Regions from separate parts of the Anaerotruncus sp. 80 genome, predicted to be linked through region 3. Evidence: riboswitches for the same ligand, from Rfam matches in the RefSeq annotation. Region 3 holds a riboswitch; each other region holds the start of a gene.

Region 1 (5,621 bases), on a different contig from region 3:
CCCGCATCACGCTGATATTGTGCACCGATGCCCTGCTCACTGTGGTTCCTTCCAGTTCTACCGGTTCAAAGATTGCCACCGGATTAATCAGACCAGTTCTCGATGCGCTCCATTCAATCTCCTTTAAAGTCGTCTCCGCAACCTGATCCTGCCACTTAAATGCAATGGAATCCCTTGGAAACTTTGCAGTAGTCCCCAGACTGCGGCTATAATCGATGTCATCCAGACTCAGAACCAGCCCGTCCGACGGCAGATCGTTATCTGCCACTGCTGCTTCAAAATATCCAACGGCATCTACCACATTTTCTGCGTCTACCATCCTGTATTCCACAACATCAAAGCCCTGGTCACAAAGCCACATCATCTGCTTTTGCCGGCTGCCCGCAAAATCTACGCCTGCAGCTTCCACCAGACTAAAAGCGAAGAAATTGACGTTTCGCTCAGCGGTAATGCGGTTATTCAGCTGACGTACAGAGCCGCTGCACAAGTTTCTCGGATTTTTATATTTAGCATCGGCATTCCCGATAGAAGCATTGATCTTCTCAAAATCGCTGTACTTGATTACTGCTTCTCCACGCAGAACCAGTCTGCCTTTATGCGGAATTTCCACAGGCACATTGGCAAAGACGCGGGCGTTGTTTGTAATCACTTCGCCAACATCTCCGTTTCCACGAGTCAGCGCCTTAACCAGCTTTCCTTCCTCGTAAGTCAGTACAATGGTAAGTCCATCCAGTTTCCAGGACAAAAGCCCCTTCTGTCCTGCAAGCCATTCTGCCAGCGCCTGTCTGTCCTTTGTCTTATCCAGCGACAACATTCTCTCCGGATGCCGCTCCTTCGGCAGATCCGAAAGCACCTCATATCCCACATTCTGCGTAGGACTGCCTGCCAGAATCATGCCGGTTTCCGCCTCTAAAGCTGCCAACTCATCGTAAAGCTTATCGTACTCAAAGTTGGACATCATCTCCTCAGCATCCTGATAGTACGCCTTGCTGGCTCTATTCAAAATCTCTATTTTCTCTTTCATTAAAGACTTTTTGTCTTCCATGGTCATTTTATCTCCTAAATTTTCTTTAGCGGAGCGATACCCTTCGCCATTTTTTTCTGTCCAGCAGCATCGAAAATAACAGTCATCGTCTTGTCATCCTGATCGATGACGAGTCCCTCTCCAAATTTAGCATGGCGCACTCTGTCTCCGATAGCAAAATCTTCACCGCCTGCCGCAGCGCTTACATTGGCACGGGTGGCTGCTTTTGCAAAGCGCAGCGCATCGTAAGGTTTCGGGCTTTCCTTTGCTGCATAACCGTCGATAGATCCGGTGGATACACCTAGACCGCTATCTCTTGACTTTCTGACATACACAGCGTCTCCCTCAAGGAGTCTCTTATCAACCTCCCGCAAAAACTGGGACTCTCTGGTATAGTCCGTCCGTCCGTAGAGTGTTCGCATAGCTGCGCTGCACAAGATTAGCGTTTCCTTTGCACGGGTCATGCCTACATAGCAAAGCCTGCGTTCCTCCTCCATACCTGTCGGCGTATCAAAGGCTTTGTGCCCCGGAAAAAGACCGTCCTCAAGTCCCGGCAAAAATACGACCGGAAATTCCAATCCCTTTGCGCTGTGCATGGTCATGAGCACTACTGCATCCTGACTCTCATCGTGGTTGTCGACTTCTGCCATCAGAGTGATCTTCTCCATAAACTCTTCGATGGTCGGATTCTCGGCTTCATCTTCGTAATCGTAAATAACCGATTTAAATTCCATCAAGTTTTCGATACGTCCCTCTGCCTCTACAGTATTTGCATCTTCCAGGGCTTTCATGTATCCGGTTTTTACAAGGAGGTTGTCATAAATGTCAGACACCCTAAGGTTCTCCCTCTCGGCTCTGCAAAGGTTGATACATTCTACCATCGCCTTGACGCCGGCGTACGCTTTTCCCGGAAGGGTGGAAAGCACCTCTTCATCAGACAAAGCCTGCAGCAGACTTTCCCCTCTGACCTTGGCAAATGCCTCAACCTTTTCCACTGACTTATCTCCCATGCCCCGCTTCGGCTCGTTGACTACTCGCTTAAAGGAAAGGTCGTCGTACGGATTTACTACAAGGCGCATGTATGCCATCACATCCTTGATTTCTTTTCTGTCGTAGTAACGCAGCCCCGACAGTACTCTGTATGGGATGTCTCTTGCAGTCAGTGCCTCTTCAAAATGTCTGGACTGAGCGTTGGTCCTGTAAAGAATGGCAAAATCACTGAACTTCCGCTCTCTGGTTTTCATCAGGTCGATCTGCTGCGCCACAAAACGCGCCTCGTCCTTTTCCGTGTCGGCGCGGTAATATTTGATCTTATCGCCAGCTTCCTTTTCGGTCCACAGCTTCTTACCTTTTCTGCCGTGGTTGTTTTCGATCACGGAATGGGCTGCCGCCAAAATGTTGCCTACGGAGCGATAGTTCTGCTCCAGCTTGACCACCTTTGCCTCAGGAAAGTCCTTTTCAAAATCTAAAATATTCCTGATATCCGCACCTCTCCACTGATAGATGCACTGGTCGTCATCACCTACTACGCAAAGATTGTGATGGCCCTCAGCAAGCATCTTTATCAGCTTATACTGAATATGGTTCGTATCCTGATATTCATCTACCATGATATAACGAAACCGATTCTGATACTTGAGCAAAATCGCCTCGTCCGCTTCAAAAAGTCTGACTGTGTTTAAGAGCAGGTCGTCAAAGTCCATGGCGTTGTTCTTCCTAAGTTCCTCCTCGTATGCCTTAAACACGTTATAAATAATCTTCGTCTTGAAGTTATCCTCCATGGTCTTTCGGTAACCCTCTGCGTCCACAGCTTTTTCCTTAAAAGAACTGATAATGCTGAGAAGATACGGCGCACCGAACTCCTTATCGTTGATATTCTGTGCCTTGATGATATTCTTGACGATAGTTTTCTGATCTGTGCTGTCATAGATGACAAAGTTATGATCATAGCCGATGATCTCACAGTGATACCGCAAAATCCGAAGACACATAGAATGGAATGTCATGATCCACATGTCCCTGCAGCTGCCTACTAAATCCTCTACTCTGCTCCTCATCTCAGCTGCCGCCTTATTGGTAAAGGTTACAGCCAGAAGGTGATAAGGGGATATCCCCTGCTCTATCATATAAGCGATACGCTCTGTCATGGTGCTGGTCTTGCCGGATCCGGCGCCAGCCAGAATGAGCAGCGGTCCTTCGATCATCATAGCTGCCTGTCTCTGTTTGTCGTTCAATCTGTCTAAACTCATCTATGTAAACTCTCCTTATTTTAAATGTTCTTTTATTCTACCACAAACAAACGTTCTATGCACGAAAATATTGACAAAGCCATGCAGCACTTTCCGCACACTGCCTGCTTTCAATGGTCATGGTTACATCTTGCCCGCAGTGCCTTGCTATTTCCTGCAAAACTTTTTTCATATCCATAGCCCCCTGATGAACAGGTCCATGGGAATCTGCCATTCCATCATTGTTATGCAGATGAAAATGCCCGATATAAGGTCCCAGCACGGAAAGCCAGTCAAAGATATCGTATTCCGGCAGGGTGCAGACATTGGCATGGCCTACATCAAGACAAATGCGTGCCCGCGGGTCGTCAAGTTCCTCTAACAGCTGCTTCATCATATACGGTTCATCTTCAAAAACATTTTCGATGTATATGGTAAAATCCTCCGGCTTATCTTCCAGAAACTTTTTCCAAAAATAGAGAGATTTCTCATGATGCCATTCCTTAAAATATAAAAGGGGCTGATATCCGCTGTGCACCACCATTCGATTTACCCCCAGCCTCCTGCACATGCTGTACGCCTCTTCAAGCCTGGTTAATCCTAACTCCACCGCCCTATGGTCGATAGATGCCGGAATAATCTCCGTAAAAGGGCCGTGCATAATTACAGTTTTTGCCTGCGAGTCAGATATTTCCTTTTTCATTGACGATATGGTATTTTCTTCCTGTTCTGCATCCAGTGCCTCCGATATACAAATGTCGTTGAGTTCTATGCCAAGACCGTATTTGGCAATAACCGCTGCAGCGTTTTCCGAAAATGTCGCAATACAAATTTTATCCTTCATCTCTTCTATGTTCCTTTCAAAAAATAGCTGAGGCAGGCTGACGATACCTGCCTCAATCCGTATGAAAAAAGAATGAAAAGCCGGTCATCCACGCTTCAAAAAAAGGGCTGTGGATAACCCACAGCCCGTATTTGCTGTACTCTTCGCGGAACTTCGGTTCACCGCCGAATCCGGAAATTCATCTCATGCAGGTCTCCTGACTTGGGGCTCAGCATTTCTTCTGCCTTCCCGGAAAACTCCAGTGGCACCTTAGAAGAAACTCCTCCCTTACAGTGGCGGGACCGTACAGGAATTGCACCTGTTTCCCTCTTAGCCTCCTGCGCATCGGAATCTATCGCAGAAGGAACATGAGATTGTGTTGAATTACAGTTTTATTATAGTGTATTTATGATGAAAAGTCAACGTAAAAACAGATTTACTTATCCCAAGCAGCCCTAAGCGGCTCTGCCGTCACAGCAGCTTAACCTATAATACACTTTTTATAAAAAAATGTATAAGACGATGGCGAAGTCTTAACCGAGAATAAAGAAATACGAAAAAAATGTATAACCTATTTAAACGCATTCGGTGCAAGTCTTCCCCTATACGCAAACTGCGTCGCAGCTGCCACTGATTTTACCGCAATCTATTACATTTTACGTAAGATTTTTTCAGTTTTTCTAGATATCTTGCATAAAACGCAAGATATTTAAAATCCCAAAGCAAAACTCTTATCTGCACTTATACACTTTTTACGCAAAATCAAGATTTAGGTTAAGTTTTCTCTCTGTTTTTCTCTCCGCATAATCCACATACTGGCACGATACATCAAGTCCTTCTCTATTCCACCACAACCTGATCGGTCTCGCAGATAAAAGAAGTCACCACTTTCACCAATTCTGACAGCGGCAGCTGGTGGCTGACGATTTCGTAGTGAACCCCCTCCATTGTAAAGGTCGCCACATATAAATCATAGGTGCCTGCCGGCGCATGGGTTTTCTCATCATAAGGCCCGTACTCCATAGCCCGATAGCCAAAGGTTACTTCTGTATCTCCAATGATGGAAACTTCCAGCCGGTCATCCTCACTGATCCACAGATAATCTCTGGTGAGCCCCCTTCTCCATGCGGTCAGCGTAAAGCCTTTCTCGGCGGCAGCATCTTCCGTCCACATCGGCATTCCGTCTGCGTAAAAGCCGTGATAAAAGTCCAGTGAAACTTCATCTAAATATGGTTTTTCTCCCAGCATAAACACTGTCTTCTTATCGTTGTTAGGCGATTCTTTTAATCCTTCTGGAATATATGCCGGCTGCAGATTCCTTCCAAAGTATGCGGCAACAGCCTCTCTATCCCAGACCTCTTCTATACAGTGATTGGGAAGATGAATCTTTCGATCGCCGCCAAGACCGTCAATTTCGTTGAGTGCTATGGCAGACAGCTGCACGTGCATCATTTCCGTCTCCGGCGAGACAACACTTCCTTTTCCGTGCAAAAACACGCCGATCACCGCGATGCAGATGCAGGCTGCCAGAACCCCTATACCTTTC
Region 2 (5,621 bases), on a different contig from region 3:
CTTTCCCACTGCAGGGTGTGTATCGGAGCCTGTTGAAATCACGTTTCCTATAGTATAGCAGTTGGTCACCGATGCGCTGTAGTCGTCAATCAATCCAACTAAACCGCCCGTCTGACCTACTGTATTAATCACATCACCTCTATGGTAACAATCTGTGATCGTTGTTGCATAATAGATTCTGCCAACCAGACCTCCAACATTAAAGCCATTACCGCTGACAGTTCCTAGATGTGCGCAGCCCGTCATTGTCAGCATGCGTCCGCCGACATAGCTGACTAAACCGCCGACATGCCCTTTACCGCTTACATTAACACTGCTCAGACAATTTTCTATTACAGTATTAGCCCCTGTCTGCGCTGCCAAGCCTGCTGTATAGTCTCCGCCTTTTACACTTCCGCTAATGGTCAAATTTTTTATCTCTGCTTCACTGACATATCCGAATAGCCCCTGATAACTGCTTTCAGAATCAATAAAGAGTCCGGAAATCGTATGTCCGTTGCCGTCAAAGACCCCCTTGAACGTTCTGCTGCTGGAACTTCCAATCGGCGTCCACTGTTCTTCTCCTAAATCGATGTCCTTTGTCAGAATGACCTGCATTCTGCTGTTATAAACGCCGTTGACTTCCTGTGCCAGCCATGCCAAATTTGCTCCGCTTGCAATTTCATAGAAGCCGTCTGCATTTTTATTAGGCGCTTCCACATCATCGCTGCCACCCCAGGCAGTCTTTGCGGTCAGCGGAATGGTGATAGTTTTTGTACCGTCAGCTGTTTCTTCCGCTAGACTGATTTCGCCTGTTACTTTCGCATAATTACTGCTTCTAAAATTATAGCTGTAGTCGTATCCAACAGGCAATTTATAAGTCAAGCCATCGGTTTCCGGCTCTATTGACCTATCACCTGCTGTTACGGTCAATTTGCCATTTTCAATTTCCTGTCCGTAGAACTCATCGTCATAATTAAAAGTAACTGTGTATATAGGGTTTGCTTTTAACGCAATTTCCGTCTCTTTTGCAGCTCTGTCAATTGTGACTTCGCCTTCCTTCGGAGCATAGCCAAAGGAGCTCACTGCATAGGTATACGTACCGTTTACTACTTCGTAAATGTGCTTCTGTGCATCCTTTGGCGTCAGAGCTTCTCCATCAGCATCCTTTACCAGAAGGTCTGCTTCCCCCGGAGCCAGACTGAAGGACATATCATAAACATTTTGTTCCAGCGTAATCTTCTGAGTGATGTCTTTTTTGCCTATGACGATAGTGCCTTCCCTGTCGCCGTAATCTGTAATGTCATCTCTCTGAGACACACAGTAAGAATGAGAACTTCCTGATGGAAGAGATGAGAAGGTGTACACGCCGTCTTCGTTTTCTTGCTGTTCTTCACCGTCAAAGATGAGTTTAGCATTTTCCGGCACTAACTGCAGAGTGATACTGTAAGTAGCATTGGGATCCTGCCATTTCAGAATCGGATAGCTTCCCGTCTGATTCTGAAAGCTGCCGCCCAGTTGTCCTGCAAGACTCTCCATTTCTTTTGTAGATTTTCCCTCAATAACTGCCGATCTCAGATTTGTTGCTTGATCTCCTGTATACTTCGTACTGTCATAGTAACAGTTTTCAATATCTACAGCACAAGAAGAAGATCCAGCATAGGCAAATCCATAAAGATACGCATCTTTTCCTACCATGTCCGCTGCTGCATAAGAATTTTTTATAGTACGAGTATATGCGCTGTACGAATTACCAATCTGTCCAATAAGTCCCGCGCCTGACCCGTTTTTTGTGTCGATGGAAACATCCGCATAACAATCTGCCACAGTCCAGCTGCAGTAGCCGCTGATATTTCCCACAAGTCCGCCCAGATAGGAAGAACTGTATGCGTAGCTGCCCGCTGTCAGTTCTGCCCTTGCAAAGGAGCTTTCTATGGTGCAATTATCTCCGATATAGCCAACTAAACCGCCCATATTAACCGCCTGACTGGTGGTACACACAATAGTTCCATTTAAAACACCGCAATTACTGATACTCGCAGCGCCGCTTATTTTTCCTGCCAGTGCGCCAACGCCATAGCCGGAGCCGCTGGATACTGCATTGGTAATACTGCAATTCTCCAGCATTACTCCGGTAACCTCTGCGCCGCTTCCCAGTTCTGCAAACAGTCCGGTATTTCCCGAAGACGTAATGCTGAGATTTTTAATCGCAAATCCGCCTCCGTCAAAGGTTCCGCTTCTCAAGCCGTTAATCGGCCGCATATCGATACCCTCCATATCGATATCCGCCGTAAGACGATAACAGCCGGTCAGTGTGGTTCCACCCAGCGATGACAACTGCTGCCCGTCAGAAATTAAATAAGGATCTGCTTCTGTACCCGATCCTGTTATCTCTGATACAGTCTGTGCTTCTGGTATATCTGCAGCAAAAACGCCTGCCGGCGCCATACTGATCAGCATCGTCACGATTAGAAACACTACCAGAAAACGGTTCCCTGTTTTTCTTCTCATGTCCTTTCCTCTCTTTCTTCAATTCATCATTTATCTAAACACCTTACCGGTGATCTATACAAAATAAAAAGACTGTAAAAAAGCATTCTCCACTTTCTCACAGTCCGTATTCCTGTACAAAAAATACTTCTAAATGTTCCTCCGACATCTACAAGTTGTCCTCTCGTGCATGTCTCCTGGCTCAACGCTAAACCGTTCTGTCTTCCTTCCCAAAAGCCATATTGGCTCCAGTGGCATTATAGGCAGAACTCACGTCTCACAGTGGCGGGACCGCGCAGGACTCTCACCTGCTTCCATCTTAGCTTTCTCAAGACGAAGTACAAACACTTAAGTCTTGGAAAGAACACGAAATTATTCTGACATTTTATTCAATTGTAATATATTCTACCCTTATCAGAGAAGATTGTCAAGGCTCTTTTATAGGAGCAGTACCGGCATGTAATCCCACAAAAAAATCAAATGGATTGCCGCGGCCAGTGCAATATACGGCGCCATCGCAACAGTATCAGTGCGTTGGATTTTCTTTCTCACAAGAAGCCAGATTAGATGCCCAGCACTAAAGAGTATAGTCATCACAAATATCAGCAGTATTCCCCGAAGGCCGGCAATCAAACCCAGCGCCGCAAAAAGCTTGATATCTCCGCCTCCAAGAGTATCCCTGCAATACGCCAGCTTGCCAAGTAGTGCAGTGGCACCCATAATACCAAATCCGGCAAGCCCTCCATACAAACAGTCTTTCCATCCATCATGAAAGGCAATAAATCCCATGGCGGTTACCGCAAGAAGCAGTACCAGCTGATCCGGTACAATGCGGTACTTCGCATCAGCCACGGCAATCTCCAAAAGCAGCCAAAGACTGCAAACTGCCGCCACCGCAAACTGCCAATCGTCTATTACCAATTTAATATCGATGACGACAAACAGCATGGTAAGTATAAACTTCCATGGGTAACTTTTGATGCGCTGTGTATATGGATCTTTCAGTGCATCGGATGGCTCCTCGTCATAGTCGCAAAGCCACTGCGCCGGCATTTTGTTAAAGAAATATACTGCGCCGTTTCCTGCGAAAACGCCGACCAGAATCGCCGCAAGACATTTTATAATTATGATTAATGTATCAGTCATGTTTTTTCTCTCTTTCTCACTTGGTATCTTACCACAAAATTGCATCTCGCAAAACAAGTTTCTGCGTCTTTCTACGTATAAGCGATTCGCCTTCTGCACATAGTATCAGTAACTTTATTTGATTGCGAGGAATTTATCATGCAGGACAAACAAGGTCTTGGACTTTTTAAACTAACTTTTTTTGCCATCGGTACAACGCTGGCAAGCGGCGTTTTCAACATGTTCAGCGATATGGCAAGAAACGGCGCAGGCACTCTTTCTGTACTTATTGGCTGGGCCATCGCCGGTATCGGCATGTACAGCCTTGCCATGTGCTTCAACAGGCTCAGTATCGTAAGACCCTCTCTAAAAAGCGGCATTTTCGCCTATGCAAAAGAGGGTTTCGGCGCTTACATCGGATTTAATTCCGCCTGGGGCTATTGGATTAGCGCGATTTTATCGCAAGTGTCTTTTGCGACTCTGCTCTTCGCTGCGCTAGGTCAGTTCATGCCCCTGTTTGCCGGCGGCAACAATCTGGCTTCCATCGTCTGCGCATCTATTGTGATTTGGGGCTTCACTTTTCTTGTGATGGGCGGCGTGCAGGAAGCGGTTACTATTAACACGATTATCGTCATCGCCAAAATCATCCCCATTTTTGCATTTATTCTATTTGTTATTTTTCTCGGTGCTTTTGATCTGGATATTTTTCTGGACAATTTTATGGGCGAGGATACCGGCTATTCCCTGGGCAAACAAGTGCTGGAAACCACCTACACTACAGTTTGGATTTTTACGGGAATTGAGGGAGCGGTCGTCATTTCCGCCCGTGCAAAATCGACTGCTGTCTCTGGGAAAGCCACTACTCTTTCCTTCCTGTCACTGCTGATTCTCTATGTACTGATTTCTATTCTCAGCATGGGTATTATGCCAAGAAGCGAACTTGCCTCTCTGGGCGACCCTGCTATGGCTGGACTTCTTTCCTATGTTGTCGGACCTTTCGGTGCAACCCTTATCAACATCGGTGTAATTATTTCCATCGCCGGTGCCATGTTTTCTTATACGATTGTTACCGCCGACAGCGCCTATGCGCCAGCCCTGCAGGGCTGCTTTCCTGCTTTTCTCCGGAAGGAAAACCAGCGCCATGCGCCCAGCGGTGCGCTGCTTCTCACCGCAGCCATCATCCAGGTGCTGCTGATTATCATTTATTTCCAGTCTTCTACCTATCAGGCGCTGTATACCCTGGCAACCAGCGCCATTATGATTCCATTCGTGCTCTCTGCCCTGTACTGCCTGAAAACCTGCTTTGAAGACAGCCGCACCGGACACAGGACTGCCGGTTTCAAAGACTGGTTCATTTCTACACTTGGCGTCATCTACGGCTTCTGGATGCTGTACGCCACAGGTATCAGCAATATCATCATCTCAGCCCTGATGTTTGCGCCTGGTGCCTTGTTCTACTTCTGGGCTCGCCGTGGGTCTCACGAAAAATTCTTTGGAAGTGCACTGGATGTCGGTGTCTTTGTCATCATCATGGCGGGATTTGTGTATTCCTTGGTGTGGTTTTAGGCGAAATGACACTTTCGTTCAAAACTTAACTTAAAGTGTCATTTTTAAAAATCGTGTAATCGATAAAATGGCACTTTTATTTTAATTCTATTACCATTGTGTCACTTTTCAATTGAATAGAGAGATTTCTCCTATATGAAATGTATTTCCTTCAGTTTATACCACAACCAAAATCTCTCATTTCTGAGTTTTTCCCGGTAACTATGCACTTCAACCTTAAAATTATGACACTATCTCCAGCTAATTCATTGCATTGTGTCACTTCCCCAAAAACCAGATTCTAAAAAATGACACACCCATATCAAAGCTTTACCAAAAGTGTCAAATCTGCAAAAACCAAAACTCTATCTGAAGTAGGGTAGCAGTTGCGTCCTTACAATTTCATCGATATATTTACTGCTGCAGTTCCCCTTTTCATCATCCTGCGTCAAAATCAGGTTTCGCCCGATTAAAAAACCATA
Region 3 (5,621 bases):
TGTTTTCTGAGCTCATCTTGCAAATCAAAGTATACCCTGTTTGCCTCAACACCTGTTCCATGTCCCATCAACACCACGGCCGTCTTTTCATCCGTATGCTCTTTTGTGTCTTCCACCATGGCAGCTGCAACTTTCTCAAAATCCTCTTTATCAGTTAAAAGAGGTTCTCCAAGTACTGCAGCTGCAAAAAGATCTCTATGTTTTTCCACATCGCGCAGAAGGTCGTGATACTCTGTTCCATTCATCAAATGTGTCGGCTGTATCACCAGCTTTCTGAATCCATCTGCTGCTGCATGCTGCAGTGACTCAGCTTCGTTGTCGATATGAAGTCCATCCCTTTTCTTTAGCTTATTAATAATCATCTGACTGGTAAAAGCACGCCGCACCGGATAATCTGAAAAAGCATCCGCAACTGCCTGCTCAATAGCATCTATTGTGACCTTTCTATTTTCGTTATAGCTGGTGCCAAAGCTGACTACCAGAATCGCGGTGTCTTGTTTCTGATTCATCTTTTTATTCCTCTTACTTTCCTTGATTACTATTTTTCTTTTTATTTTTCTCCTCGTAGTATTCCTTTGGCGTAACGCCAATCTGATAGAGAACGTTACCCCAGGAACCGCATTTTTCGTGCAAATCCTGCCGCAGCTGTCTTGGCACTTCCTTTTTCATAGGAATTTTTCCGTTTTTCAGATAGATATCTTTTACCATACCAAGGCGCTTTCTATCATCTTCATCCAGATTCAATACCTTATAATAGCAGCCATAGAGACTGTCAGAATGGAGCCTTCGATTTTCTGTCATTCTATGGTCGATATAAATATCGTGAAAAGGCTCCATTCGGAGAACCGGTTCCAAATCAATCTGAAACAGCGCATTGCGCCAGGAGCCGCATCGCTCTATGAGCGCCTGCTTAACAGCCTGTTCAATTTCTCCATGAAGAGGACTTCGTCCTATTTCATGAGCAAAATTTCTAACTGCTTCCAGCATATTGATATATTCCAGTTCTAAATCAGGAATCTTATAGACTGCTCTTTTAAGAAAATCAGCATCCAACTTTGCAGCTTTAATAACAGAAGTCCAGCCGCTGTAATATTTTTTGATTTCCCTGCAAACCTCAGGCAAATCTCTGGGATGCGGAATTTTCCCAAGCTCTAGTGCTTTTTCTCTGACCATGTCAAGAAGCTTTTCCTTATGCAATCGCTCTTTTTCCATCTGCTCCATAGTTTTTCCGCCTTTACCTGCTGACGCGGAAAGCCCTGCAGCACGAAGCGCATAAGGCCATTTACCAAACCTTTGTTTGATGTAGTCTTTCAGTACCCAAAATACTTCTCCCTGCGTAGGGCCATACCCCAGTTCTGACGCTAAACGCCTTAGATAAGCGAGCAGTTCTTCATCAGAAAAGCTTTGGTAGACACATTTGCCGTCCGGACTTGCTAATGCATAATTTTTCCAGACAGCAGAAGTTTTGTCATTCTGCCCGTATTTCCTGTCTGGATTTCGACTGATCTTTTCAATCAGCAGCTTCTTCCTTAGCTCTAACTCTCTTTCTTCCACTTTGATTTCTCCTAAGCAAGTTTTAATATTAGAATAATAAAAATGCTGTAGCAAAATATGCTACAGCCCGTATTTTCTGTATCTGTCGTTTAGGAAACCTGATAACCGTCAGGCGCACTCCTAGTATTTCAAGCAGGTCTTCTGGCTCGGATATCTTCATCATGCACACCTTCCCAGACTATCTGTCCAGTGGTATTTCGGCATGACTCCTTCCTTACAGCGGCGGCAACCGCACAGGATTTGCACCTGTTTCCCTCTTTGCTGTTAAAACAGACAAGAAATACTTGTCATTCAGTTGTTATTTCAAAGCATCAACGTTTCTACGCTGACATTGTATCATATCAAATCGTATTTGTACAGAATCTTTTTTTGCCCCTATCCTCCGCTTGACAAAATACAACCTCCGGTAATATAATGAGGTTACAATTGAATGTATAAGGGTCCCTTTCAAGGGGTTTAAAAGAGAAGCAGGTGAAAGTCCTGCACGGTCGCGCCGCTGTAATGACGTAGCCCTATCTTAATTTATGTCACTGGGAAACTGGGAAGGCAAGATAAGGGTGCCAGATGTCTAAGTCAGAAGAACTACCCAAATACAGCCAATTTACACAGGTTACGAACGATGACCGGGTGTGAACACGAAACGGAAAGTATTTTTTGCATACTTTTCTATCGCTGCACCTGTCATAAATGACAGGATTTTTTATTGCGTAGAGATACAACATTTCGTGTTTTGTTCATTTGTTTATCAAGAAAGGAGATACTTTATGACAAAAAGGCAAAAATTATTTTTATCAATTGTAACAGTTTTTTCACTGGTCTTTGGTATGGTTCCCACGGCAAATGCCATGCACATTATGGAGGGCTACTTACCCGGAACCTACTGTCTGGTATGGGGAGCGATATGCGTTCCATTTCTTATCTGGGGTTTTTTCTCCATCAGAAATACCCTTACAGATAATAGAAAAATTATCACTGTACTTGCCATGGCAGGTGCATTTATCTTTGTAATTTCCTCGCTAAAAATTCCATCGGTTACAGGAAGCTGCTCTCACATGACAGGAACCGGTCTTGGCGCAATCCTTTTTGGACCTGCAGCAGTCAGCATTTTGGGAATTATCGTACTTTTATTTCAGGCAATTCTGCTGGCTCACGGCGGTCTTACTACCCTTGGAGCGAACACTTTCTCCATGGCTATCGCAGGACCTTTTATCACCTATGGCGTGTACAAGCTATGCAAAAAGTTAAAGGTAAACAAAATGTTTTCTGTATTTCTGGCAGCTGCCTTAGGTGATTTGCTTACATACTGCATTACCAGTCTGCAGCTGGCTCTGGCTTATCCTTCAGAAGTAGGAGGTGTCGGCGCTTCCCTTGCGAAATTCATGGGTATTTTTGCTACGACACAAGTGCCTCTTGCTATCGTGGAAGGCATTTTGACTGTTATCATCGTCATCGGTTTAGAATCCTTTGCGAAACCTGAACTGAAATCAATCGGATTTATCAAGGAGGGCAAATAATATGAATAAGAAGAAATCTAAAAAGGGTCTTGTGGTTCTGCTTCTGATTCTGGCAATTCTCATCGCAGTCGTACCCTTCTTAATGCTCAAAGACGCTGAATTTGGCGGCTCTGATGACGCTGCCGGCGGCGCTATAGAAGAGATACAGGGCGGTGAATATGAACCTTGGTTTACACCGATTTTAGAAAGCTATCTGGGCGGCGAAATTCCCGGTGAAATCGAAAGTTTAATTTTCTGCGTACAGACCGGTATCGGAGTCGGCATTCTCGCCTTCTTTATGGGTCGGTTTTACGAAAGAAAAAAATGGATGAAGGATGAATAAATAAATTATGATTATTGTAGATAAGCTGTGCTATTTGTCAAAACTCAGATATGTAAACCCCATGGAAAAGTTCGCTTTTGCAATGCTGACTCTTATTTTTTGTATTGTCAGTCGTTCCATTGCTATGGGCGTCTTTGTCATTGGAGTCAACAGCTGGCTAACCATTGTTCGCGGCGGTATTTCCGCTGCCAGATACAGAAATTTGATGATGGTTCCCCTGGCCTTTCTCATACTGAGCACTGCTGCCATTATCATCAACATCGGAAAACGTCCCCTTGACGCCTTTGCCGTTCCTATTGGAAGCTGGTACGTCACTGGAAGTTTTGCAGGCATTTTGCATGGGGCACAGCTTATCACTACAGCACTAGCCGCCGTATCCTGTCTATACTTTTTATCTTTTAATACTACTATGACAGATATTCTAAGCGTCCTCAGAAAGCTTCATGTGCCAGCTCTTATGATAGAGCTCATGCTTCTGATTTACCGCTATATCTTTGTGCTGCTGGACGTAGCCTACTACATTTCCACTTCACAAAGCGCCCGCCTTGGACACAAGGATTTTAAAACATCAATAAAATCTTTTGCCTCTATGGTGCAGGCACTGTTTATCAGATCTATGAAGCGTTCCAGAAATCTTTATGACGCTATGGAGTCCAGAGGATATGATGGTGAAATTAGAGTGCTGGAAGAAAGCCATCCCACCAGCAAAAGAAATATCTACTACATTGTACTTTATGAAACTGCCCTTTTGGCTTTTACTTTATGGTTTAAATTATGGAGATAGGAGCTTCCGCGAAAGACATGACCAAAGATATTATCATTAAAGCAGACAATTTACTTTTTTCCTACGACGACGAAAAAAGCTATTCCTTAAACGGACTCAGTCTGGAAATTGAGCGTGGCCGCAAGGTTGCCTTTATGGGTGCAAACGGCGCTGGAAAGTCTACTTTTTTCCTGTGCTTAAACGGCATTCACAAACCTTCAGAAGGTACACTCTACTTAGACGGAAAGCCTGTGGACTACAGCAAAAAAGGTCTTTTAGACCTTCGAAGCAAGGTAGGCATTGTCTTTCAGGACCCGGATAATCAGCTGTTTTCTGCCTCAGTGACACAGGAAATTTCTTTTGGCGCTCTTAACATGGGAATGAGCGAGCAAGATGCACGCAAAGAGGTCGCAAAAGTCATCGAAACTCTGGAAATTACAGATTTTCAGCATAAACCCACCCACTCTCTTTCCGGAGGTCAAAAGAAACAGGTTTCTATAGCCGATGTTTTAGTCATGCACCCGGAAATCATCATTTTAGATGAACCAGCCTCCTCTCTCGACCCTAAGCATACAATCATCGTCAACAAAATTGTGGATATGCTCGTAGAACAAGGCATTACAATTCTTATGTCCACCCATAACGTCGATTATGCTTTGGAATGGGCTGATGAAATCGTATTAATTGCAGAAGGTAAAACACTGATGCACGGCACTCCTGTCGAGGTTTTTTCAAACGACACTATCTTGCAGCAGACCAATTTAAAAAAGCCTGCAGCCATGGAGCTCTTTGAAAGCCTTGTAAAAAAAGGCATCCTGCCTGCGGATCTGCCGGTACCAAAATCCCTGAAGGTTCTTGAGGAATATATTAGTGCGGTTTAATTTTGCAACCCTGTTAAACTCTGGTTTGCAGGAAAACACTAGCGTTCTGCTACTTGCGGAAGATTATTCAAGCTTACAGCTTCCAACGTCTGCAGTTGTTGTATCGTCAGTTGACGAAGCAACTCCATTCTCTCTTTTTGATTTTTCCCTTGGGTAATCAGAATGGCATTATAACTCTCTAAATTTGCAAGCACCAAAAGCTGATTTAGTGTCGCACCATCTCTCATATTTCCTTTTACCATAGGATTTTCGACTTTCCACTGCTTCGCTGTTTTTCCAAATAAAACAACATTCAACATGTCAGCTTCATTTGCATATGTATAAGCAATCTGCGCAGGCGTTAATTCCGGTGGAATAAGATTTTCTTTAATTGCATTCGTATGTATCTTATAATTTAATTTGGAAATTTCTCTATTCAAATTCCAGTTCAAAGATAATCGACTATTCTCGTCCGTCTTCAATCTTCTGTAATCTTTCATTATATATAACTGAAATTCTGGCGAAATCCACGTTGCAAAGGACATTGCAATATCACTATGGGCATATGTTCCTCCATAACGTCCTGCTTTTGAAACAATTCCAATAGC
Region 4 (5,621 bases), on a different contig from region 3:
GTGATGCCCTGTTGGCATGGACGATTGCATTGGCGCCAAAGATGCTGGCATATATGTTGGTCTGTGGGGTTTTGCGCGCCGGTGGCGATACAGTTTTTTGCATGGTTATGGATTTTGCTTTTAATTTGGGTGCGCAGGTGACCATGGCGGCTGTGGCTGTATTGCTGTTTCAGTTGTCGCTGCCTTATGCGATGCTCATGGTAGCTATAGGGGATGTTCTGAAAGTGATTTGGTGCTATCGCAGATTTTATGGAAAGAAATGGATGAGAATAATGACATAATTCATTGTTACAATTTAGGACATGAGATAGTGAGCTGAATTACAGGAAAGAGTAAAGAAAATAGAAGAGGTATCAGAAATGAATGAAAAACCCAAAATTGCTATTTTACGATGGGAGGAAGGACGAGTACCCATGGGGTTGCTGCAGTTGGAAAATTTGCCAGGAAACAGTACTAATCCTGCGTCCTACCCCTTTGAGGTGCGAATGATTCATGTCGAGGGGGCCTGTACCGAAACAGTGATTACGAATCCCAGTCAGAAACTTTTGCAAGGCATGATTGAAATTGCAAGGCGCTTGGTGGAGGAGGAAGGGATTCAGGCAATTACTACAAGTTGTGGATTTAATGCAGTGTTTCAAACTGAGCTTAGTAAAGCGGTGCCTGTGCCCGTATTTACCTCTGCGCTGCTGCAAATTCCATTTATCAAAAATTTGATTGGGGATAGACCCATTGGTGTTTTGACAGCAAACGGAAAGGCTTTAACGCGGAAACACTTTACGGCATGTGGAGTTGATAAAGATACTGATTTGCATGTGATGGGGCTTGAAGGAGCACCGCAATGGAATAAGATTTTTACCAATCCAGACGAGATGTTTGAGGCAGAACTGGTAGAGCAGGAAATTTTAGAGGAGGTAAAGCAAGGGGTGAAAAACTGCCCGAATATGGGGGCAATTCTTCTCGAATGTACGGATTTGCCGCCATTTAGAAGGAAAATTCAGGAAGCAACAGGGCTCCCTGTGTTTGATTTTAGTTCTATGATGAGTATGGTGGCTGCAGCACTGGGGGAAGTTTCGTTGGTAGAAATTTCTACTTTTATGGGCAGCTGAGGGATGAATACTTTATAATCATAAAATAAGTACTGGAGCCAGTTTTAGACTAATCAGACCTGCAGATAGAGGATGAAAGAGCAAGCCTCTTTTGTAGAGACTGGATCTAACAAAAGAGGGTTGCTTTTAGGTTTGCAGTATTTCAGGTTCAATGTAAAATGTTGGGGTGGAACGCAAAATAAAAAATTTAAGTGACTGAGGAGGCAGTGATAAAGCTGTCTCCTTTGGTTTAATATTGAACCATAGTATGGAGAATTCTTTTCTTAAATCTTTCGTAGTTTCTCATGCCATAAGCGACTCTCTTGGTGACTTTGATTGGATTGTTGCAGCCTTCGGTATATCCGTTGGAAAATGGTACGTCAATTCTGTGTAGGTATAGGCAACTTTGTTGAACAGGCTAGGTTTGCTGCTTGTACCGCCATTTTAAAGGCTAGTAGTCTTTTCTTTGCGGTATAGATATCTGGGGAAGCAAATCGGTCATACGCCAGTTTTTTCAGGGCTAGTTCTTTGGATGGTGTGAGCATATTGGATACTTGTTCGAGTTCTTCTGGCTCCAGTTTCTCTTTGTGTTTGATGAGGAGTGTTCTGGCATGTTTAAAGTATTTTCTTCGTTTTGTGTGGAAGTTCTTTTGGACTTCTTTGCGAATTTGTTCTAACGCGTAAATGGCAAGTCTCAGGGCATGGAACCGGTCGGCGACGATTTCTGCTTTTGGAAATGCTGTTTTTACCACGCGCTTCTGAATAGTGTGCCTAAATCTATGACGACGTATTTTACGTTGTTTCGGTTTGGATATCTTGCAAAGTATTGGTATAGGGCATCGGTTTTTCTGTTTGGCAGGATGTCCAGTACTTTCTTTTCTTTTGGGTTTGAAATATGCTGAAAGGAAGATAGTTGTTTGAGGAAATTCATGGAAAAGAAAAATACAGGATGTAAGATAGCGTTTCTCTTTGGTGCCGGAGCGGAAGGAAATTATGATATGCCCGCAGGGATGGAGTATTTGATTAAGAGTGCACTGTCTCAACAAAAGGAAAATTGATATGAACCCGATTGAAACCAAGGACTTAATCATACGCGACAGCGTTTTTGAGGGTTTGAAATACTTCGACCCATGGGAGAGACAGCCTGAAGTAACGGAGTTTTTCAGCATTGCTGATGGGCAAAGCTTTGAAGATGTGACCAAGGCTTATGTGAAGTTTGATGAAGTAGAGGATATGCGCCAGTACACTATTTGTCTGCGCAAGAGCGGTGAGCCGGTGGGAAGAATTATTCTTGGCGATATCATAGAAGGCTGGAAGTGTGAAATCTGGCGGATTTACATTGCGGATACGGCGCTTCGTGGAAAAGGCTACGGAAGGCAGGCGATGGAAGCGGCTATGAAGCTGTGCTTTGAGGAGTTTGGCATGAAGCGGGTTTATCTGGATCATTATACGGGAAATCCAGCGGCGCATCTGTATCTGAATCTGGGATTTCAGTACGAGGGCGTGCTGAGAAAGAATTGCAGGAAGAATGGAGTGCTTTACGACGTGCATCTGATGTCCATGCTGGCAGAGGAATACTTTGAGCGATATGGTAAATGAATGCAGTGAATAAGCTGGAAAAACGCCAACACGCCGAAAAAAATTATGCCAACACGCCGAAAAAAATAGACACAGATAAAATGAAAAAACCGGCTTTTTTAATGATTCTTATTGGCGTAGGTGATTATGCTTACCGAAGGCAGGCTGGAATTTATGTAGTGCCGGTGGGATGTCTAAAGAATTAAGAATAATTAACAGCCGCCTAGCGAAAAGGGCGGCTGTCTTTATAAGTGGAGTTTGACAGGTTTACGGCGTTTCCTTTTGTACACTCTTCAAGAGATTTTTCCGTCAGTCTGAGAACGGTTTCTGATGTTGACAAAAATAAAAGAATCACGAATATTTGTCACATTTCTTTTTTCATGCCTTTGCCCTGTTTGAAGACATGCAAAAGTCTTGCATTTTCGCTCAAATTGTGTATAATGATATATGAAAATTGAAAAGAGCTTGCCAGTACCCGAAAGGGTTTAAAGGAAAACAGGTGAAATTCCTGTACGCCGCCAACGCTGTAACAGAGGAGTCTTCTTCATGATGTCACTGGGAAACCGGGAAGGCGAAGAAAGATGCTGATACTGGAGTCAGAACACCAGCTGGGAAGCAGCGCAAACGCATTGGAGAGATATGATGCGAAAGTATCTCTGCCGGATGCGTTATTTTTTTATATGGAGGGCACTAATGAAAAAACTATTTAAACTGGAAGAAAATCACACCACTGTCAGACAGGAAGTACGCGCCGGTCTGACAACCTTTTTTGCCATGGCGTATATCATTTTTCTGAACCCGGTATTTCTGTCATCTACAGGCATGAGTTCCGGCGCCGTTATGGTTGCTACATGTCTTTCTGCCGCAGCAGGCACGCTGCTGTGTGCATTTTTGAGCAATAAGCCTTTTGCGATGGCGCCGGGTATGGGGATGAATGCCTTTTTTGCGTATACCCTATGCGGAATTTACGGATATTCATGGCAGCAGGCGCTGGCACTTACCTTCCTTTCCGGAATCCTATTTTTTCTAATTGTTATCTCGCCTCTGAGAGATAAGATAATCAATGCAGTACCTGTAAATCTGAAATACGCTATAAGCGCCGGCGTGGGTCTGTTTATAGCGCTCATTGGTCTTCTGGATACAGGGATTATATCTTTAGCAAGCGGAATGCCTGCTCTCGGGGATCTCAGTTCGCCTACAGTTCTGATTGCATTGCTTGGAGTGGCAATCACAGCTGTTTTGGTGGTATTGAACATAAATGGAAGTTTGATTATCGGTATGGTGATAACGATTGTACTGAGTCTGGCGGCAGGACAGACAGCGATGCCCGACCACCTTGCAGAGTTTCCGGGCGCAATAGCGGACGTGGCTTTTAAGCTTGATTTTTCCGGATTGATTTCAGGAAAAGCGGGCTTGTCCGGTATCCTGTCACTTATTGCGCTTATTATCTCATTGACCATGGTTGATATGTTTGATACCCTTGGTTTTTTAATCGGCACCAGCTCCAGGGCGGGAATGACCGATGAAAAGGGAACCATGCCGGGAAGCGGGTCGATTTTAATTGCTGATGCGGCAGGTTCTGTGATGGGCGCTTTATTTGGAACCTCTACCGTTACATGCTATGCGGAATCGGTTTCCGGGATTGCGGCAGGCGGAAAAACCGGTCTGACTGCTGTAACAACTGCTTTGTGCTTCTTGCTGGCGGTTGTGTTCTCGCCTCTGACAGGGGTGATGACAAGTGCTGTAACTGCACCGGCTTTGATTATCGTGGGAATGTATCTTCTCATGGAAGTGAAAAAAGTTGATTTTGGTCGTCTGGATGACGCCATTCCTGCATTTATTACCATAGTGGCGATGCCTATGACATACTCCATTACGACAGGAATTGCTGCGGGATTTATTTTTTATCTGATTTGCAAAATTGCCGCTGGCAGAAGAAATGAGGTGAATCTGCCTGTTGTGGCGCTGGCTATGGTATTTTTTCTTTATTTCTGCCTGTAAAATTTAGGTTTGCAGTATTTTGAATATATGCCTTTTCTTTAGCTGGTTCAATTCATCACGTGTTGGAGCTGTGAGTGCAGTGGCTTCGGTGAGGTCGGTAAGAGGATTCTCGGTAGCGATACATTTGCTGACAAAGGAATCGTATCGACCAAGGGAAAGACTGCAGAACAGACCAACGATAATTGAAGATGTACCAAAATTGCTGGTAAGATCCAGAACCAGCAAATCATTTTTATTTGCAGTATTTGCGAGGAAAATCCTCTGGGATGAATCGAAAGTCTGCACTGTTCCTGTGTAATAATAGGTGCACTTAGCAAAATCGGTGGGGTCGACTACACGCCCATAAAAGGAAGCTTTTTCTTGATTTATGGTCAAGATGTTGACCTCTTTGTTTTTTTTCTGTATGAGAGAGGGTACGTACACATAATAGATTTTTCCTGGTTGTGAAGAACCGGGTGTTTCTTGTGATAAATTCTCAGTTGGAAGTAAATAGTCCATGTCAAGAAGCTGTGAAATATGAACATCAAGATTCTTTGCAATAATAATGAGTGTTTCCACATCAATTGATACTTCCCCACGCTCATATTTTGAAAGGGAAGATTTACTTTTGTTAATGAGTAGAGCAAATTCTGCCAAACTGTAATGTTTTTGTTTCCTGTAGTGACGAATGCGCTGACCAAGTATACTGCGTATTGTTTCTTCCATGCTGTACCTCCGCAAAGATTTCATATAATTGCTTTTTTCTCTGAAATAAAGTAAAACTTGTAAAGTTTTTTATTAGTATAGCATATTTTATGCAAAAAATCCAATATCGTTGGAAAAAAGTGCAGAAAATAGTCGTAGAATGAAAATACCGTTTTTTGAAAAGGAAAAGGAAGTTCTTTATAATGATAGAAAATTTATTATAAGGAGTGATTATTTTGAAAGATCGAAGAAAGTATTTCATTGTGTTTTTAT

The links. A riboswitch is a leader RNA that binds a small molecule or an ion and turns the genes downstream of it on or off. The one in region 3 is predicted to bind cobalamin.
Region 1: linked by a shared signal. The riboswitch ahead of D1155_RS08280 (sugar phosphate isomerase/epimerase) and the one ahead of D1155_RS09775 (energy-coupling factor ABC transporter permease) in region 3 are both predicted to bind cobalamin.
Region 2: linked by a shared signal. The riboswitch ahead of D1155_RS07385 (GLUG motif-containing protein) and the one ahead of D1155_RS09775 (energy-coupling factor ABC transporter permease) in region 3 are both predicted to bind cobalamin.
Region 4: linked by a shared signal. The riboswitch ahead of D1155_RS13230 (NCS2 family permease) and the one ahead of D1155_RS09775 (energy-coupling factor ABC transporter permease) in region 3 are both predicted to bind cobalamin.

Annotation. Positions count from the first base shown of each region.
Region 1 is NZ_QWES01000014.1:3,382-9,002, forward strand. It holds gene ligA (NAD-dependent DNA ligase LigA) at 1-1,045, opposite strand, end outside; gene D1155_RS08275 (UvrD-helicase domain-containing protein) at 1,060-3,273, opposite strand; gene D1155_RS08280 (sugar phosphate isomerase/epimerase) at 3,329-4,096, opposite strand; cobalamin riboswitch at 4,265-4,462, opposite strand; gene D1155_RS08285 (hypothetical protein) at 4,916-5,621, opposite strand, start outside.
Region 2 is NZ_QWES01000012.1:55,594-61,214, reverse strand. It holds gene D1155_RS07385 (GLUG motif-containing protein) at 1-2,490, opposite strand, end outside; cobalamin riboswitch at 2,639-2,830, opposite strand; gene D1155_RS07380 (A24 family peptidase) at 2,908-3,615, opposite strand; gene D1155_RS07375 (basic amino acid/polyamine antiporter) at 3,754-5,160, shown strand; gene D1155_RS07370 (hypothetical protein) at 5,505-5,621, opposite strand, start outside.
Region 3 is NZ_QWES01000017.1:34,446-40,066, forward strand. It holds gene D1155_RS09765 (sirohydrochlorin cobaltochelatase) at 1-509, opposite strand, end outside; gene D1155_RS09770 (hypothetical protein) at 523-1,554, opposite strand; cobalamin riboswitch at 1,668-1,848, opposite strand; cobalamin riboswitch at 1,976-2,159, shown strand; gene D1155_RS09775 (energy-coupling factor ABC transporter permease) at 2,319-3,068, shown strand; gene D1155_RS09780 (energy-coupling factor ABC transporter substrate-binding protein) at 3,070-3,390, shown strand; gene cbiQ (cobalt ECF transporter T component CbiQ) at 3,398-4,174, shown strand; gene D1155_RS09790 (ATP-binding cassette domain-containing protein) at 4,165-5,034, shown strand; gene D1155_RS09795 (KilA-N domain-containing protein) at 5,073-5,621, opposite strand, start outside.
Region 4 is NZ_QWES01000029.1:14,677-20,297, reverse strand. It holds gene D1155_RS13260 (MATE family efflux transporter) at 1-281, shown strand, start outside; gene D1155_RS13255 (aspartate/glutamate racemase family protein) at 360-1,106, shown strand; gene D1155_RS15610 (transposase) at 1,466-1,837, opposite strand; gene D1155_RS16025 (hypothetical protein) at 2,015-2,143, shown strand; gene D1155_RS13235 (GNAT family protein) at 2,145-2,684, shown strand; gene D1155_RS15605 (hypothetical protein) at 2,681-2,869, shown strand; cobalamin riboswitch at 3,116-3,291, shown strand; gene D1155_RS13230 (NCS2 family permease) at 3,357-4,664, shown strand; gene D1155_RS13225 (helix-turn-helix domain-containing protein) at 4,668-5,369, opposite strand; gene D1155_RS13220 (MFS transporter) at 5,576-5,621, shown strand, end outside.